2 regions of the Halomonas sp. N3-2A genome follow, and region 1 is predicted to be linked to the other one. Evidence: predicted binding sites of a transcription regulator. Region 1 holds the regulator's gene; the other holds the start of a gene.
The links. Region 1 encodes FliA, which starts transcription of late flagellar genes. Its sites were predicted from a motif close to CTAAAGTTNNNNNNNNNNCNGCCGATA; they were not measured.
Positions count from the first base shown of each region.

Region 2: a site for FliA is predicted at 2,164-2,190, ahead of fliD (flagellar filament capping protein FliD). Genes of this name have one in related genera too.

Region 1 covers NZ_CP022286.1:3,702,463-3,706,885, reverse strand. The annotation lists gene flhF (flagellar biosynthesis protein FlhF) at 1-1,339, shown strand, start outside; gene CEK60_RS17315 (hypothetical protein) at 1,336-1,914, shown strand; gene CEK60_RS17310 (flagellar protein FlhE) at 1,982-2,422, shown strand; gene CEK60_RS17305 (RNA polymerase sigma factor FliA) at 2,449-3,150, shown strand; gene CEK60_RS17300 (motility protein A) at 3,190-4,005, shown strand; gene CEK60_RS17295 (OmpA/MotB family protein) at 4,010-4,423, shown strand, end outside.
Region 2 covers NZ_CP022286.1:4,633,839-4,638,261, forward strand. The annotation lists gene CEK60_RS21390 (exopolysaccharide biosynthesis protein) at 1-549, shown strand, start outside; gene CEK60_RS21395 (YqhA family protein) at 615-1,220, shown strand; gene CEK60_RS21400 (hypothetical protein) at 1,558-1,887, opposite strand; gene fliD (flagellar filament capping protein FliD) at 2,269-3,615, shown strand; gene fliD (flagellar filament capping protein FliD) at 3,848-4,423, shown strand, end outside.

The DNA.
Region 1 (4,423 bases):
GCTGTTGAATGCAGCTAGCCAGCCTGAAACATTAGAAGAGGTCGTGTTGCGCTATCGCCAAGCCGCACGGGCGGCTGGCGCTGAGTTAGATGATTGCATTATTACCAAGCAGGACGAAGCTGGCCGGTTAGCCCCCGTGCTAGATATTGTCATACGCCATGGCTTGCGCGTGTTGTTTGGTTCGTACGGGCAACGTGTTCCAGAAGATATGGCGGTTGCGGACCCTGCTGCGCTGATCGATCAAGCGCTTAATACCCCATTGGGGAGGGGGCGTGAAGAGCGATCTTCGCCCTCCGCTGCGCAGCCTCACTCGGTGAGTCTGCCGCGCTGGTCGCGGGACGTGCTGGGGCAAGGGCGCCGCCTCAGCTCTGTGCTGACGCGGCTGCGTGAAAGGATTGTTGGGTTTTCAGCGCTAGAGTCGGTATGGGATATCGCCTCCTTACCGGGCGTGCTGCAAGATAAACGCTTGGATGCACTACTGGCTAGCGAGCCCTGCGCGGATAAGGGACTGGGCATGGCATGGTCTCCCCGCCGTAATGAGCGGGGCTGTGACTGGTCGATGCCCGATCTTGGATTAGACGCCGATGGCGGTTGGCTAGCGCTAACCAGCCTACAGCACCGTCAGCCCGCAGGCTGGCAATCACGGCTGCTGCACCAGGGCGAAACGATGGGGGCCGCCGTACATCTGCTCCCCGTGTTTCCCGACCCCGCCACGTTAGCGTGGCTAGAAGCCCAACACTTGACCTGGATCACGCAAGTAGCTGCCACTCAACGGGTATACTGTCAGGGCAAGCGTTATGCCCAGCGTCAGCTGTTCACAGATAGCCCGCTCACACATCACACTGATCTACGTTTTCGTGGTCAAACGGTGCAGCTATGGCACACCCATATTGCTGTCGAGGACGCCGCTGGTACTCCGCTGTTGGCATGGGTTGGTGAAGTTCGCGATCCAGAAAATGGCAAACGCATCGCGCGTCGCTACTGGTTAACGCCTGCCCGATTAGGTGCGGATGTGCGTTCGCTTCTAGTTATCCAGTTGCAAAGCGAAGGGGTGTCTAGCCTAACCAAGCGCGCTTGGCAGCAGTTGAAAGATGCGGATGATGGCGAAGTAAGCTCGGAGGTTCGCTTATTGATGGCCAGCGGTGTCGCTGCTGCAGCGGGACACTTAGATATCGCCAATGATGACGCTGCGATAGCACTGCGCTCCGATTTGTTAAGGTTGTTGGGCACCACGCGTAAGCGGCGCGACACAGCGATGCTAGATGCGCTTGTTCACGCGTTTATGGCCCGTGACGCCATTCGCCAACTCAGCAGCGTTAGCCGTGAGGGGCTGGCATGAGCGCCCCGGATCAGGCAGCGGGCCTGCGCAAGTGGGCAGATTTACAGCGCCAGCAGCGCCAAGCAGAGTCAGTTGAGAGTGATCCCACGGGAGACGAACTTGCAGCTGAACCACTGACCGCTATGACCGATTCTTTAACGGTGCCGCCAACTGCTGCCCAAGCGCAAACCAGCGCATCGCCCTCGGTGCCGCAGAAGCCGCTTATCGTGATCGGTATGCCTAACGGTGGCGATCAGCAGGTGGCAAGAGTAAAAGGGCGCCTAGCCCAATGGTCAGTGCTGGGGCGACGTTGGGCTGGCGACCCGGATGATTGGGATATTCACATCGTCAATGCGGATGCCGCTAATCTTAGCCAACTGAAAGCGCGCTTTCCGCGTTGGGCACTATGGATTAATAGCGATGCCGATGCTTTCGCCCAGATGTACCGCTCGTTGCGGCAAATGCAGGAAAACGGTGGCCCTAGGCAGCTGTTAGCGCTGCACGAGCCAGATTTGCCGCGCCGAGGTCTACTCGATAACCTGCGCGAAGCAGCCAGCTATTACTTGGATATAGAGCTTTTACTGCTGGCGCGATGACAGCTAGCCTGACGCTATGTAGCCGTGCTTTAACAGCGGCTATCAAGCGCCCCGATAAGGAATAACAATGTCGATGCTCGCTGACTTCAAGGTCGATACCTGCAAAGCTGACAGGCTGCTCAAAAGGGTGTTGATGGTGGCGCTAAGCGTCATCACCATGAGTGCTTATGCCGCGACGGGCAGTTGGAGTAGTGAGGTGCCCAGCGTACTGGTCGCGATGAGTGACCGAGCTGTCAGCAGCCAGCCCATTCAGCCGCCAGCAGGGGCGCAGGTAGAGCATGCTGCGATAGAGCGTATTCATTGGCGTTTTCAAATGCCGGTTAATGCGCCGGTTAATGCGTGGCTATGCCACCCTGAGCAGTGTGTTCCTTTAACTGCTATGCGAGGTTCAACCACTGCGTTAGCCGGAAAACAGGTCAGTGGGCCGCTGCACTTTCGTTTTGCGTTGACGCCGGGCCAGCGCCCGGTACGGGTGCAGGAACTGCAAGTGATTGTGAATTACCAGTGAACAGAGTTCAGCCGTGAGGCACGAGGATGTATACAGCACAAGGCAGGATTAAACAGAGCGAGCTGTTAACCCAATACATGCCACTGGTAAGACGTCAGGCCTTAACGCTGCAGGTAAGACTACCCGCAAGTATTGAGTTGGATGATCTTATTCAAGCTGGCATGGTGGGCTTATTAGAAGCGCTAGGGCGTTTTGATGCGACCCAGGGAGCAACGTTCGCCACGTTTGCAAGTCAGCGTATTCGCGGTGCCATGATGGATGAGCTGCGCACACGTGACTGGTTGCCGCGTAGTGTACGCCGCTCTGCCAGAGCCGTGGATGATGCGGTGCGTCGCCTTGAACAGCAGTTAGGGCGCCCGCCGGAAGAGGGTGAGATCGCGCGTGACCTGGATATGCCGCTTAGTGAGTATCAGCAATTGCTCAATGATACGAACAGTGGCCAGTTGCTGCCCTTCGAAGAACTGGTGGCCGAAGGGGCCGAGTCCGCAACGGAGGAAGCCACTAACCTGCCCTTCGATCAGTTGTTAGATAAACAGCAACGCCAGTCGTTAATTGACGCGATTGACGCCTTACCTGAGCGTGAAAAGCTACTGATGGCGTTGTATTACCAAGAAGAGCTGAACCTTAAAGAAGTCGGGGCGGTGCTGGGTGTGACCGAATCCCGAGTCTCCCAGCTTCACAGCCAAGCGATTAGCAGGCTTCGCGCTCGCTTATATGACACCACCTAACGCCACTATTAATCACGACTAACCGGCGAGGAGCCGTTGATGAACCCATCTACGCTGATCGGTATTTTTGCCAGCATGCTGTTGCTGGTAAGCGTGCTGTTTTTTACTGCAGAGTCGCCAGAAAGCTTTATTAACTTGCCGGGGCTAGCCATTGTGGTAACGGGCACCTTGGCGGCTACCTTCATTAGTTATCCGCTGAAAGAAGTGCTACGCGTGGTGCGCCTGGTGGGATTGGTGTTTCGGCGTGAAAATACCTATGTGCGTGATGATATCAACGAACTGGTTTCCATGGCGCGCTTGTGGTTTAAAGGCGATGTCAGGGCGGTTGAGAAGGAGCTAGAGCACACTCGTAACCCCTTTTTGCGCACCGGGATTCAACTGGTGATTGCTAACACGAAAGAGGACGAAATTTTCGATATGCTGCGCTGGCGCATCGCACGATTAAAAGCACGGGAGCATGCTGAGGCGCAGATATTTCGTACCATGGCCACCTACGCGCCCGCGTTTGGCATGATCGGTACTTTGGTGGGCTTGGTCAATATGCTGGAAGTGATGGATGCAGGCGATCTTGACGTTATTGGCCCGCGCATGGCTGTGGCTCTGCTGACAACGTTCTACGGTATTCTGCTCGCCAACTTGGTGTTCAAACCGATTGCCGTCAAGCTGGAGCGGCGCACGGAAGAACGCCTTATCACCATGAACATGGTGCTGGAAGGCATTTCGTTAATTACCAAACGGCGGCTGCCTTCTTTTATTGAAGAAACGCTCAATTCCTTCGTTGCTAACTATCATGACGAGATCCGCGATGCCGCTGTAAAACCGCGGCCAACGGTTAGTTCTGCGGCAAAAGGGTAGCGCCATGCTAGATCGTGATTCACGGCACGCGTTGGAATTGCCCACTGTGCCGGGGGAGGGCGATGAAGGGTGGCTAACGAGCTATTTAGACGTATTAACGCTGTTAATCACGCTGTTTGTCTTACTGCTTGCGTTGACGCCGCCGGGGGGAGGGGAAGCCTTTGACCGCGATAGAATGCATTCTGTAAGTGCTATCACCTCGCTTCCGTTGGCCAGCTTAGCAACCGGTATCCATCCTCGGCAAAGCGGGCTCAAGCCGCGAATGACTGAGCTTAATATCCCCGGGGTTAGTGTCTCTCAAGGTGAAGAAGGTGTTACGCTGCGCATCGACGACAGCTTGCTTTTCCCTAGCGGTGATGCCGTACTAACGCCCCAGGGGCAAGATGTGTTAGAAAGCCTTCTGGCAGTGTTAGCATCC
Region 2 (4,423 bases), 930 kb from region 1:
ACCATGGAGCGAATGGAGCGTGAAAAAGCCAAGGTAAGCGTAGACGACGTGGTTCACGCGGTGGGCAGGCGTTCATTTGGGCCACTATTGTTGCTTGCTGGGCTAATCACACTTGCGCCCATCATCGGTGATATTCCCGGTATGCCAACGCTTATGGCGGCGTTGGTGTTGCTCACATCCGTTCAGTTATTAATCGGCAGGGAAACTTTCTGGTTACCTAAATGGCTAGTAAAACGCTCGATTTCTCGAAACAAATTCGATAAAGCCATTCACTACATGAAAAAGCCCGCCACGTGGGTTGATAGCTTACTAGGTGTGCGCCTAGCGTGGATGACCGGCTATATCGGGATACGCGTCACCGCCGTGATGTGCTTACTTATCGCGCTAGCCATGCCGCCGATGGAGTTTATTCCGTTTAGCGCCAACGGCGCGGGTTTGGCGCTTACCCTGTTTGGTTTAGGTTTAGTCGCCAGAGACGGCATTATGCTCTCGCTGGGTTTTCTACTCACCGGAGTTACGTTTACGGTTGTGCTGATCAACGTGCTATAAGTTCGCGTACGATCATCCTAGCGCCGCCTAAGCTGACGGCTTTTTAAAAGGAGCAAGCACGCACCATGTCTGATCCAGCACCGTCTGAGTCATCATCATCGAACTCACCATCGCCACATTCAACGCTGCCGCCTGCGCCCAAAACGCCCCGTGAACAATCCCCCTGGGAGCGGCGGATTGAAACAGTGCTTTGGAATTCTCGCTTTCTGGTAATGCTGGCGGTAGTGCCAAGCCTGTTGGGCTCACTGATGCTGTTTATTGTGGGTACGCTGGATATCTTAACCGTGGTGGGTGATGTACTGCGCTACTACCTGGTGGATAGCTCTCAAGATATCCACGACACCCTGGTGCCGGACATCATCATCGCCGTTGATGTTTATTTAATAGCGATTGTGCTGCTGATCTTTGGGCTAGGTATCTATCGGCTGTTTGTTTCCCGGATCGACCAGGCGGAAGTGCGCTATCCCAAGCATCCGTTTAACGTAGGCTCACTGGATCAACTCAAGGACAAAATTGCCCGCGTGGTGATTCTGGCGGTGATTATTGAGTTTTTCCGCGCCGTGGTGGATATCCGTTTCACAACGCCACTGGAAGCCATCTACCTCGCGCTTTCAGTGCTGGCGCTGGCCGCAGCGCTTTATCTGATGAGCCTAGGGCATAAGGGGGAGTGAGACGAATCGTCGTACTTTCTCTTAAGAGAGCGATTCAATGCCCACCAAGGGTAAATTACGCAAACATAACCAATCACTGCTAGGCTAGAGATGTTATTTCAAGGTGTTGCTCTCTTTGAAGCAAGCCTTTAAACGCAAAAGCAAGGAGTGCCGTTATGCGTAACATTATCTATATTATTGGTCTAATCGTTGTTGTGCTGTTTATTCTATCGCTGCTTGGACTGCGTTAAGCACACCGCGCCAATAGAAAAGCGCCCGCAGCCCTTTTTTCAAGGGCCGACGGGCGCTTTGTATTTAAAACGTCGTATTTAGAACGTGCAGAGCAAAGCAAGCGCGATTACGCGCAGTCGGCAGCTCCCTGGCCAAACATATCAAACATTAGCTCTCGTCCCATAGACGTCAGTACGAAGCGGTCGTAATCATTAAATTCAGCGGCACCGCTCTCTTCAAGCACCCGTTGGCATGTTTTCCAACTAGGGCAATGTCCCTTCAAATGAGCCAGCTCGCGTCGGGCAAGGCCACGCTGCGGCAAGGTAATGGTTTCGAGCACATGGCCGTTATCGTAAAGCAGCTCGGCAACGGTAGAAAGGCAGTGGCGTAGGCTGCGCTGCACATGATAAGCGGCAGACGCTACGCTGGATGCGGGTTGTGACACCTCGGAAGGCATAAGTCGTTCTCCTGCAAATAGCCCTAAAATGGGCTTGTTGCAGTGCATTATAAAGCAATGCGGGTATTAGACCAAGGTCTATGGTGGATTGGTGTCAAAGCAACCGCTGACCTTTTCCTGACATATTTCTGTCATCTAGATAATTCAACATGTGGGCCGCTAGGGGAAAAGCAAAAAGTATTAATTAAAATTGATGGTGTTATGCCTTTTTAGCTTTATGTAAGCGTCATTCTTTACAATTCATTACTTTTTAGTACGTAAAAAAAGCCAAATAGGCTCAAGTCTAAGCTTTAATGGTCGATAGTATTAAATATAAATCACATTCTTACGTATGAGCAGCGCCAGCGTGTTGGGCGTTATTTAAAAAAAGGGCAGTAACTTATGGCTTCCATTTCATCACTCGGTATTGGCTCAGGGCTCGACCTCAACGGCTTGCTGGATCAACTGCAAGATGCTGAGCGAGGGAAACTGAAGCCTATAGAGCGTCAACTGGAAACCCAGCAGACCAAGATTTCTGCTTATGGTCAGCTGCAAAGTGCGCTCTCCAAATTTCAAACTGCCTCCGCTGAGTTAAACGACAGTGCGCTTTACGAAAGCCTTTCCACGAATGTGGGAGGCGATGCCATTACTGCCACGGCAGACGGCGAAGCGCAGCCCGGTAGTTATAACGTCACCGTTGATACACTCGCTACCCGTGGCACGCTGGCCTCTGAAGGAGTTGCCGAACTGGACGCGCCGCTAACGACCACTGAGCAAACGTTAACCTTCACATTCGGTGATGGGGCCAGTAAAGAGGTCACCATCGGTGCGAATAGCAGCCTGGAAGATATTCGCGATGCGATTAACGCTAGTGAGGATTCAGGCGTTAACGCCACCATTGTGAACGACGGCACCAACTACCGGCTGGCGCTTAGTTCCAGTGAAACCGGTGCGGATGCCTCTATTAGCGGCTTTAGCTTTTCAGGCACCGAGCCCTTCGCTGCGGACACCGATAACACCCTTCAAGCAGGCACTAATGCTGCGTTGACGGTGAATGGCATTGCCATTACCAGCCCTACCAATCAGGTGGAAGGGGCGATTCAAGGCGTGACGCTTAATCTTCAAGAAGAGGGCGATAGCACCGTGGCAGTCGAGCAGAATACACGCGCTGTTCGTGAAGCAATTACGGGCTTTGTCGATGCCTATAACGAGCTTAAGGGCACCATCGGCGAGCTGACCAGTTACAATGCGGAAACCGGCGTGGCAGGCGAGCTGAACGGCGATAGTACGGTGCGCACGGTGGAGTCACGCATGCGCAGCATATTAAGTGGCGGTATCGAAGGTGAGTTCTCGATGCTTAGTGATATTGGTATTTCACTACAGCGGGACGGCACGCTTTCTATTGATGAAAGCGAGCTGGATAACGCCATTGTCAATAACCAGAATGCGCTGTCGGTGTTCTTCGCTGGTGACGCCGACGATTCAGGTATGGCAGGCCAGCTAAACCAGGGCCTAGACCAGTTATTAGGTACGAACGGGGCTGTGAAAGGCGCTATTACCGGGGCGGAAAATCGTGTGGAATCCCTTGTAGAGCGCTACACCCGAACAGAACAAACCATTGAGCGGACCATCTCCCGCTACCGTACCCAGTTCGGCCAGTTGGATAGCATGCTTGCCCAGATGGACCAAACCAGCGACTATCTAACCCAGCAGTTTGATGCCCTCGACGCTCAGCTTGGGCGTAAATAGTCGCTAAAGTAATTGGGTGGTTGTTGAACGCCTACGCTAACGCCTGCTTCCTGCAGGCGTTTTCATTAGAAAATTCCCATTTCTAGTAAAAAAGTATGTAAAGCGGCGAAAGCGCGAAAAGGCGCTAAAGTTGTACGCTTTTCTGCCGATAGCAGTGCTGTTAAATAAACGGGCGTGCGCATGCGTGCCTGGGTCTTATGGTTTAGCCTTTTGCACTGAGGAATACCCCCGCATGGCGACGATAACCTCTCTTGGCGTTGGTTCTAACCTTGATCTCAGTGGTTTGCTTGATCAGCTTCAAGCGGCTGAGCGGGGCAAGCTCGCGCCAATTACGCTTCAAAAGAAACAGCAGCAGGCGAAAATTTCTGCTTTCGGTCAACTTCAAACGTCGCTGAACTCGTTTCAAGATGCGGTCGCCAAAATCAACGACCCCAAGCTCTACCAAAGCCTTTCCGCCAATGTGCGTGGCGATGCCATTAAAGCGACTGCCGCCGCAGATGCGCTGCCGGGCAGCTACCGGGTAGAGGTCAGCCAATTGGCCACCTCTGGCACGCTGGCCTCAAACCGCGTGGGAGAGCGGGACGCCGCCCTAGATCTACAAGGGGCGACCGCGCTGCAACTGACCTTTGGCGATGGCGAGAGCGTCGAGATCAACATCGTAGAAGGCAGTAGCCTTGCGGATATTCGTGATGCCATTAACGCTGATAAAGAAGCTGGTGTTAACGCCACGATTATCAACGATGGCACCGGCTATCGGCTGGAACTTAGTTCTAAAACGACCGGTGCAGACGCCTCTATTGAAAACTTT